DNA from 3 places in the Methylibium sp. Pch-M genome. Region 2 is predicted to be linked to each of the others. Evidence: predicted binding sites of a transcription regulator. Region 2 holds the regulator's gene; each other region holds the start of a gene.
The links. Region 2 encodes FNR, which switches genes on or off when oxygen is low (the NO sensors DNR and NnrR bind a similar motif). Its sites were predicted from a motif close to TTGATNNNNATCAA; they were not measured.
Positions count from the first base shown of each region.

Region 1: C1M51_RS11235 (DUF2892 domain-containing protein) is a predicted target of FNR. The motif match lies at 1,881-1,894, and genes of this name have one in related genera.
Region 3: C1M51_RS15050 (universal stress protein) is a predicted target of FNR. The motif match lies at 1,696-1,709, and genes of this name have one in related genera.

Region 1 is NZ_CP029606.1:2,338,699-2,341,964, reverse strand. Features, by position in the region: gene C1M51_RS11250 (copper resistance protein NlpE) at 1-199, opposite strand, end outside; gene C1M51_RS11245 (GFA family protein) at 501-914, shown strand; gene C1M51_RS11240 (2-keto-4-pentenoate hydratase) at 955-1,785, opposite strand; gene C1M51_RS11235 (DUF2892 domain-containing protein) at 1,952-2,149, shown strand; gene C1M51_RS11230 (carboxymuconolactone decarboxylase family protein) at 2,169-2,546, shown strand; gene C1M51_RS11225 (glutathione S-transferase family protein) at 2,597-3,250, opposite strand.
Region 2 is NZ_CP029606.1:3,321,582-3,324,847, forward strand. Features, by position in the region: gene hemN (oxygen-independent coproporphyrinogen III oxidase) at 1-896, opposite strand, end outside; gene fnr (fumarate/nitrate reduction transcriptional regulator Fnr) at 1,073-1,804, shown strand; gene C1M51_RS16035 (hypothetical protein) at 1,835-2,089, opposite strand; gene C1M51_RS16040 (nitrogen fixation protein FixH) at 2,122-2,370, opposite strand; gene ccoG (cytochrome c oxidase accessory protein CcoG) at 2,395-3,266, opposite strand, start outside.
Region 3 is NZ_CP029606.1:3,114,827-3,118,092, reverse strand. Features, by position in the region: gene C1M51_RS15060 (DMT family transporter) at 1-603, shown strand, start outside; gene C1M51_RS15055 (sulfurtransferase) at 774-1,652, shown strand; gene C1M51_RS15050 (universal stress protein) at 1,772-2,206, shown strand; gene purN (phosphoribosylglycinamide formyltransferase) at 2,238-2,867, opposite strand; gene C1M51_RS15040 (hypothetical protein) at 2,993-3,266, shown strand, end outside.

The sequences.
Region 1 (3,266 bases), 980 kb from region 2:
TCAGCTTCCAGTGGCCGAGTTCGGAGTACGGCCCCTCCGGCTTGCCCAGGTAGGTGCGGCGCAGGCGGTACAGGCCGTCCGCACGCAGCGTGAGCGTCTGCGCCACGCCGGCGCAGTCGGCACAGGGCAGGACGCCGGCGAAGGTGGCGGGCACCGGCAGGGTCGATTGCGCCGATGCGCTGGCGAGCGCTCCGCCCATCAGGACGAAAGCCAGACACGGCACAAGCCACCGCGGCACGCCCGGCGCGCGATGCGCCAGCGCCATGGCGCCACCGCCAACTGTTCGAATCATCGACCGCCCTCGCTCCAGCCCCCACTGGCTCCCACCGCTTTGTAGCCGATTTCCAGGCCACCACGGCGCGACCGCACCGCCCGTCTTGCACCGATCCGACTGTCATGCGCCGGAACACCCGCAACCGCCCGCTGGCGCGCCGCCACCCACGGTGCTAGCGTCGCCCCAGCGGGCGCGTCCGATGCCCGGATCTGAAGGAGACTCTCCCATGGAAATCGTCGGCGGCTGCCTGTGCGGCAAGGTTCGCTATCACGGCTCGGCGCAACCGGTGTTCACCGCCGTGTGCCACTGCAAGCACTGCCAGAAGCAGTCGGGCACCTCGTTCTCCATCGTGCTCGGCCTGCCGCGCGAGAGCCTGGTGATCGAGGGTGGCCCGGTGTCCACCTACCGCGACACCGGCGAGAGCGGCCTGCCGGTGGATCGCAAGTTCTGCCCGAACTGCGGCTCGGCCATCGTCTCCGAGGTGGCGGCCGCACCCGCCCTCACTTTCCTGAAGGCCGGCACGCTGGACGACACCTCGGCGCTGCAGCCGCAGATGGAGATCTGGTGCGACCACGCCCAGCCCTGGGTGGCGCAGGATCCGAGCCGGGCCCGCATGCCGGCCAATCCGCCGCTGGGCTGAGGAGCCGCCGAGAACCCCGCGGCGCCGCGCCGCGCGCGCGTCAGTCGACGAACTCGACCGCCAGCCCCGGCAGGTCGATGCCACGCAGCACGGTGTGCCAGGTCTGCCCCGCACGCACCGGCTGCGCGGTGGTGAGCGTGCCGGTGGTCACCAGTTCGCCGGCCTGCAGCGGCAGCGCCTGCGGCTGACGCGACAGCACGCCGGCCAGGTGCGCCAGCGCGGCCAGCGGGTTGCCCAGCACGTTGGCGCCCACGCCCACCTCGCGCACCGCGCCGTCGCACACCAGCTCCAAAGAAAAGGCCGCCAACGCCGAGCGCAGGCCGGGTTGCAGGCGCGCCACCGGCTGCGGCTCGCCGACCAGCAGTGCACCGTGCAGCGCGGCGTCGGCCACCGTATCGGCAGCGCGGAATTTCCAGCCCGGGAAATGCGACTGCACGATCTCGAACGCATGCGCCACCCAGTCGATGCAGTCCAGCAGTGCGGCCGGGTCGGCGCCCGCCGGCGGCGCGCGATGGAAGTGCAGCACGATCTCGGGCTCGATCTTCGGCTCGGTGAACGGCGCCAGCCGGCACACGTGCCGTCCACCCGACACACGCACCACGGTACGGTCGTAGACGTGGGCCCATACCGGATCGCGCACGCCGTACAGCGACCACATGTCCGGGTTGGTGAAGCCGATCTTGCGACCGATCGCGCGCGCGCCTTCCCGCAGCCGTGCCTCGTGCACGAGCTGCGCCACCGCGTACGCGGCCGGCACGTCGAAGCCGTCGAGCTGCGACGTGAAGGGCTCGATCTGCCGGGTCGCGTCCTGTGCGGCCTGGATCTGCCGAGCCAGGGCGTCGAGAGAGGGCGGTGCGATGGTCATCGTCATGCGTGCATCCCCGAAGCGTCGCTCGAAATCGACAGCGGCACGCTAGCGGTGGCGGTCGAACGAAGTCAATCCCCTTTCCTGTTCGAACCCCGGTCTTGATCCATGTCAGCGCTGCACCCGCCGCACGGCGAGATGATGAGGTCGGCTTCACTCCAGGAGAAACGCCATGAACCCCAACGTGGGAACCCTCGACCGCAGCGTGCGCATCGTCGTCGGCGCCGCACTGATCGCCGCCACCGTGGCAGGTGTCATAGGCCCCTGGGGCTGGCTCGGCGTGGTGCCGATCGCCACCGGTTTGTTCCGCTTCTGCCCCGCCTACCTGCCGTTCGGGCTGAACACCTGCGCCACGCGCAGCGGCAAGTGAGCGACAGGCACGCACCGCCATGGCCGACCGCACCGACAACCGCCCTCCCGCCCGGTACCGAGAGCTGACCCTGGATATTTCCGCTCGGCTTGCCACCCTGCGCACGGGCGTCCCCGACGTGATGAAGGGTTTCGGCGAGCTGGGCCGCGCAGCGATGGCCGATGGCGCGCTGGACAAGAAGACCAAGGAGCTGATCGCTGTGGCACTGAGCGTGGCCGCGCGCTGCGACCCGTGCATCGGGTTTCACATGCAGGCGTTGACGAAGCTCGGCGCGTCGCGGCAGGAGCTGGACGAAGCGCTGGGCGTCGCCGTCTACATGGGCGGCGGACCGTCGCTGATGTATGCGGCCCATGCGGTGGCCGCCTACGACGAGTTCGCGCGCGGTTCCGACATCTAGTAGCGCGCCGCCGTCACACGCGACAGGAGACGGCGGTGCGCCGGCCGGCGCTACACGGTCGCGGCCGGGTAGCTGCCCTCACCGTGGGGCGCGGCACGGAAGACCGGCAGCGCCTCGGCCTGCGCCGCATGCGCGGCGAGCCGCGGATGTGCCGCCGCGTCCACCACCTCGGGGATCAGCGCCTGCGTGAAGCGCCAGGCCACCGCGATGGAGACGCCGGCCTGGTCGATGTGGTCGCTGTCCACCGCCAGCGGCCGCTGCGCCAGCGCAGCCTCCAGTTCGCCATAGGCCACGCGCAGCTGGCCGCTGACGCGGTCGAACCACGGCGCATGCACCTTGTCGGCCGGGCGCAGGTTCTCGTAGACGATCTGCACGCTCTTCTCGCAGGCAGCGAGCGCCAGGCCCAGCAGGCTCAGCGTGCGCAGCCGCGCGGCCGGATCGGCCGGCATCAGGCTGCGGCGCCGCGCCGCCGGCAGGGCCGCCGCCAGCGTCTCGGCATGTTCGAGGATCAGGTTCGAGTCGAGCAGCACGCTGCCGTCATCGCACACCAGCGACGGCGCCTTGACCACCGGGCTGATCTGGCGGAACGTGTCGAAGCCCCGGAACACCGAGATCGAGCGGTGCTCGAACGGCAGCCCCAGCAGCTGCAGCGACACCGCGACGCGGCGGACATAGGGCGAATCGAGCATGCCGATGAGTTGCATGGTGCGGGCGGCGCCT
Region 2 (3,266 bases):
TGCGCCAGGAAGGCGGCGATCGCGTTCGACAGCATCGTCACGCGCTGGGCGGTGCCCGGCAGGTCTGCCGCATGGATGCGCCGTTGCGGCTTGAAGCGCTGCGGCAGATGCGCATAGCTGTAGAGCGCCACACGGTCCGGCCGCAGCCGCGCCACCTGCTCCACCGTCCGGGCCAGCGAGGCCGGGGTCTGCTTGGGCAAGCCGTGGATCAGGTCGACATTGATCGAATCGAAGCCCAATGCGCGCGCGCTGGCGATCAGCGCCTCGACCTGCTCGGGCGGCTGCACGCGGTGCACCGCGTGCTGCACTTCGGGGTCGAAGTCCTGCACGCCGAAGCTCAGGCGGTTGAAACCCAGCGCCTTCAGGTGCGAAAGCCGCGAGGCACTGACGGTGCGCGGGTCGACCTCGATCGAGCATTCGGCCTGCGGCTGCAGGTCGAAGGCACCGCGCAGCAGAGCCATCAGCTGCGACAGCTCCGCATCGTCCAGGAAGGTCGGCGTACCGCCGCCGAGGTGCAGCTGACTGACGCGCTGGCGGCTGCCGATCACGTCCTGGTGCAATGCCACCTCGCGGCCCAGCCACTCCAGGTACTCGGTGCCGCGCCGGTGCTGCCGCGTGATCACCTTGTTGCAGGCGCAGTAGTAGCAGACCGACTCGCAGAATGGGATATGAACGTAGATCGACAGCGGTGTGCCACCGCCCACGGCGCCCGCCGCCGGGGCGCCGCTGCGGCGCTGGCCCAGGGCCTGCCGGTACTGAGCAGGGCCGAAGGCCTCCACGAAGCGGTCGGCGGTCGGGTAGGAGGTGTAGCGCGGCCCACCGGCGTCCAGACGACTCAGGAGTTCCTCGCTCGGCGCAGCCGGTTCCAGCATGTCGGTCAGGGTCGGAGGGGGCATGTCCGGACTGTGCCGAGGGCCTCTCACCGGGCTCTTGATCTGGGTCAAGGCCGGTCGCCGGTGGCCTCCGACAATCCACGCACAGCTTGAGGTCGATCATGCAACTTGCCCCTCACGACACCGCCGCCGACTCGCATGCGCCATCGCGGGCGGCGCACAAGATCATAATGAAGCGCATGGAACGTGAACCGATCCGCATCGAGGCCCTCAAGGTCGCATGCTCCAGTTGCAACCTGCGCGAGCTCTGCCTGCCGGTGGGCCTGTCGGACGATGACCTTGACCACCTCGACCAGCTGGTCGGCAGCCGCCGCCCTGTGAAGCGCGGCGACACGCTATTCCACGCCGGGGATCGCTTCGAGTCGCTCTATGCGGTGCGCACCGGCTTCTTCAAGACCTGCGTGTCCGCCGACGATGGCCGCGACCAGGTGACCGGTTTCCAGATGGCCGGCGAGTTGCTGGGCCTGGACGGCATCAGCACCGACCGCCATGCCTGCGACGCGGTGGCGCTGGAGGACTCGCAGGTCTGCCAGATCCCCTACTCGCAGCTCGAGAAGCTGTCGCGCGAATCCACGCCGCTGCAGCACCAGTTCCACAAGATCATGAGCCGCGAGATCGTGCGCGACCACGGCGTGATGCTGCTGCTCGGCAGCATGCGGGCCGAAGAACGGCTGGCCGCCTTCCTCCTCAACCTGACGCAGCGGCTGCAGGCGCGCGGCTTCTCGGCCTCGTCGCTGGTGCTGCGCATGACGCGCGAGGAGATCGGCAGCTACCTCGGCCTCAAGCTCGAGACCGTGAGCCGCACCTTCTCGAAGTTCCAGGACGAAGGCCTGCTCGAGGTGAAGCAGCGCGACATCCGCGTACTCGACGAATCCGGGCTGCGCCGGCTCGTCAACGGCCCGGCCTGCTGAAGGCTCGCCGCCGGCCTCGCCCGGCGCGACTCAGGGCCAGCGGCGAGGCTCGGTATTGGCCGGCTCCGGCGTCGCCAGCAGCAGCGTCAGCATCGACGCCAGCGCGCACACGATCCAGAACGCGAAGAAGGCCAGCGTGTAGACGCCGGCCGGCGACACCGTCTCCAGTGCGCGACCGACCCAGCCGCTCAGGTCCGCAGGGTCGGCGGCGCTGAACACCAGGGTCTCCAGCACCCCGGCCATCAGGAAGGACGGCCAGGCGATCCACAGCGTGCGTTGTCTCATCGTCGCGAGTTCCGGGTCGATGCGCGGTACGTTCAGCGCTCGGGACGCGGCGTGGCCGCATGGTTGCGCGCCTGCACCGCCGGCGTGTCGCTGCCCAGCGGTTCGCTGCCACGGCTGAGCACCGGATCGCTGCCGCGCACGGCGATCACGGCGGTGACGATGCCAGCCACCACCACCGCCAGCGGGCCGCCCAGCACCAGCCACAGCATGGGCTCGCGCCACCAGGGCAGCGGCCGCTCCGGCATGGGCGTCGGGCGGGTTGCGTTCTCGTTCGGGATCATGGGCTGCTCCGGAGGGGGCCGCACTCAGCGCGGCACGACGAAAGTGGACTTCTCGGACACGCTGGCCGCCGGCTGCACGCCATCGGCCTCGCGGATGATCTCGAAGCGCAGCGGGTGGGCGCCCGGGCCGAGCGCCGCGGCGCTCTGCGGCGGCACCTGTACCGCGACCGGCACCCAGCGCGACTCGGCCGGGGCCAGCCGCACCTCGTCACGCACCTGCGCCTGTGCACCGGCGATGTCGCTCACCACCACCCGGTAGCGCTGCGCCGACTCGGTGGCGTTCATGATCTGCAACCGGTAGACGTTCTCGATGCGCCCTTCGTCGACCAGCCGTGCCAGCGTACCGCGGTCGCGCACCACGTCGACGCGCATCGGGCTGCGCAGCACGAGGCTGGTGACGAAGCCGACCGAGATCAGCAGCAGGATCACGCCGTAGACCAGCACCCGCGGACGGAGCACGCGCCGCCAGTCCAGCGTGCTCCGTCCGGCGGCCAGGCCGTTCTGCGTGGCATAGCGGATCAGGCCGCGCGGATACGCCATCTTGTCCATCACACCGTTGCAGACGTCGATGCAGGCGGCACAGCCGATGCACTCGTACTGCAACCCCTCGCGGATGTCGATGCCGGTCGGGCAGACCTGCACGCACAGCGTGCAGTCGATGCAGTCGCCCTTGCCCTGGGCGGCCAGCGCGTCGTGCGCCAGGCTGCGCGGGCGCGAGCCGCGCGGTTCTCCGCGCCCGCCGTCGTAGCTGATGATCAAGGTGTCGTGGTCGAACATCGCGCTCTGGAAGCGCGCGTACGGGCACATGTACTTGCACACCTGCTCGCGCATGAAGCCGGCGTTGCCATAGGTCGCGAAGCCGTAGAACAGCACCCAGAACGCTTCCCAGGGGCCGG
Region 3 (3,266 bases), 210 kb from region 2:
GTGTGGATGGCGCTGTTCCTGATCGGCGGCGCGATCATGCTCGGCGGCGTGCGCACCGACGGCCGGCTGATCGCGACCGTGCTGGTCGGCTTCATCGGCGTGGCATTGATCCTGCGGCCGACGATGGAGCGCGACCAGCTCTGGTACGGCCTGATGGGGCTGCTGTCGGGCCTGCTGTCGGCGGTGGCCTACCTGCAGGTCACCGCGCTCGGCCGGGCCGGCGAACCGGAGCCGCGGGTGGTGTTCTATTTCTCGGTCGGCGGCATGGCCGCCGGCCTGCTGACGGCGCTGCCCACCGGCGGCTTCACCGCCCACACCGATGCCTTCGCCGCGTTGATGCTGCTGGCCGTGGGCGGGTTCGCCACCGCGGCCCAGCTGCTGATGACGCGCGCCTATGCCACCGGGCGGCCGCTGGTGAACGCGAGCCTGCAGTACCTCGGCATCGTCTACTCCTTCGTGTTCGGCGCGCTGCTGTTCGACGACCCGATCACGCCGATGGCGCTGGGCGGCATGGCGCTGGTGGTGGCCGCTGGCATCGCCGCCACGCAGCTGCGCAACCGCGCGGCACCGCGCGATGCAGTGCAATCGACCCTGGAGACGTGAACCACCCCCGTTGCGCCTTCGGCGCTCCCCCTCCAGGGGGGCGAGCCCGGACACACAAGCTCCGGTGGAGCTTGTGTGCCTGGCGAGCGGCCGAGCCACTGGCTCGGCGCGGCCTGCAAGGCACGCTGGCGGCCGCGCGCTGCCCTGAGTCGCTTACAAGGAGAAGTGCGTTGAATGATGCTGCATCTGCCCTACCCCTGCCACTGATCGAGGCCGTGGCGCTGCGCGAGCGGCTCGCCGCCGGCGCGCAGACCGTCGTGGTCGACACCTCGTTCGACCTGGCCGATGCCGCGGCCGGCGAACGCAGCTACCGCGAGGGCCACCTGCCCGGCGCCCACTACCTGCACCTCGACCGCGACCTGGCCGACCACGCGCCGGCCGCCGACGGCCGCTTCCGCGGCCGCCACCCGCTGCCGACGCGCGAGGCCTTCGCCGCGACGCTGACGCGCCTGGGCATCGCCCCGGCCACGCCGGTGGTGGTCTACGACCGGCAGGGCGCGATGTTCGCCGCCCGCGCGTGGTGGATGCTGCGCTGGCTCGGCCACCGCGAGGTCGCCGTGCTGGACGGCGGGCTCGCCGCATGGCGCGCGGTCGGCGGCGCGCTGGAGAGCGAGACGCCGACGGCCGTCGCGGCGCGGCTCCCCTACGTACCCGCGACCTCGCTGGTTCCGACGGTCGATGCCGTCGCGCTGCAGGCCGGACTCGGTCGCGTGCGGCTGATCGACGCGCGGGCGCCGGAGCGCTTTCGCGGCGACGTCGAACCACTGGACCCGGTGGCCGGCCACATCCCCGGGGCGCTGAACCGGCCGTTCAAGGACAACCTCGACGCCGAAGGCCGCTTCCTCGCGCCCGCGGTGCTGCATGCCGCCTTCCTGCCGCTGCTCGCCGGCCGGCCGCCGGCCGAGACGGTGCACCAGTGCGGCTCCGGCGTCACCGCCTGCCACAACCTGCTGGCGATGGAACGGGCCGGGCTGCCCGGCGCCGCGCTCTACCCGGGCTCATGGAGCGAGTGGTGCGCCGATCCGGCGCGCCCGGTGGCGCGCGGCTGAGCGGAAGTCCGCGCCGCGCCCGCGGGCAGGCTCGACGCAAAGCTTGATCCTCGGCAAGATCAGGGGCTGGGCACGGGCGCAAGATGCGCTCGTCCCTTTCCTCAGCCAAGGAGGCCGCCATGTACCAACGCATCCTGGTTCCCACCGACGGCAGCGACGTCACGGGCAAGGCCGTCGCCACCGCGGTGTCGCTCGCCAAGGCCCTGGGTTCGAAGATCGAGGCGCTGAGCGTCAAGGAGCCCTTCCCCTACAGCGCGATCAGCGAGATCCAGCCGGTGGCGCCGCAGGAGTACTTCGACGCGCAGGAGCAGATCGCGCAGCGGCGCGTGCAGCAGGTCGCCGCCGCCTGCCAGGCCGCCGGCCTGGGCTGCGAGACCTACACCATCGAGGCGCTGCACCCCTACGAGGCCATCATCGAGCACGCGAGCCAGCGCGGCTGCGACCTGATCGTGATGGCCTCGCACGGCCGCCGCGGCATGAGCGCGCTGCTGCTGGGCAGCGAGACCCAGAAGCTGCTGACGCACACCGCGATCCCGGTGCTGGTGGTGCGCTGAGCGCAGGCCCGGGCTGCGGCCCGGGCGGAGTTCAGAGCAGCAGTTGCGCGGCGCCGTCGCGCTGCCGCACCACGCCGTTGGCCTCGATCCGCAGGGCCCCCTCGACCGCCCAGCGCACCGCCATCGGATAGAGCCGGTGCTCGCTGGCCAGCACGCGGGCGGCCAGCGTCTGCTCGGTGTCGTCGGGCAGCACCGGCACCGCCGCCTGCGCGACGATCGGGCCATGATCCAGCTCGGCGGTCACGTAGTGCACGGTGGCGCCGGCCAGCTTGCAGCCGGCCTCGATCGCGCGCCGGTGGGTGTGCAGGCCGGTGAAGGCCGGCAGCAGCGACGGGTGGATGTTGAGCAGGCGGCCGGCATAGCGCTGCACGAAGCCCGCCGTCAGGATGCGCATGAAGCCGGCCAGCACCACCACGTCGGGTGCGTGCGCATCGATGGCCTGTGCCAGCGCGGCGTCGAAGCCCTCGCGGTCGGCGTAGGTGCGGTGCTCGACCACCGCCGTCGCAATGCCCCTCGCGGCAGCGTAGTCCAGGCCCGCGGCATCGCCGCGGTTGCTGATCACCGCCGCGATCCGGGCCGGCCAGGACTGCGCGGCGCAGGCCTCGACGATGGCTTCCATGTTGGAGCCCCGGCCGGAGATCAGGATCACGATGCGCTTCATGGGCCGGCAGTGTAGGCGGGTATCGCAAGCCGCCGATAATCAGGGCCCGGCCCACGACGCCTCGGCGACAGGCCCTCCGGGCTGCTCGTTGCAGCATCCCGCGACCCACCCCACGCTCCCACGCCATGAACGCTGTCCCCGGGCGCTCGCTGCCCTCTTCGCTCTCCCTGTCGTCGCACACCTGGGCGCCGATCAGCCGCGCCGAGATCGTCACGGTCGCGCTGCTGGCGGCGATGGTGCTGTGGCTCGTGGCGATCGCGCTGTCGGGCGACCAGGCGATGGTCGACTGGCTCACCTCGGAGGACGGTCCGCTGGAATGGACCAGCGTGTTCGCCTGGCTGCTGCTCGCGGTGGTGGTGCTCGCCACCGGCGGCCTGAACCGCCACACCCTGCTGCTGG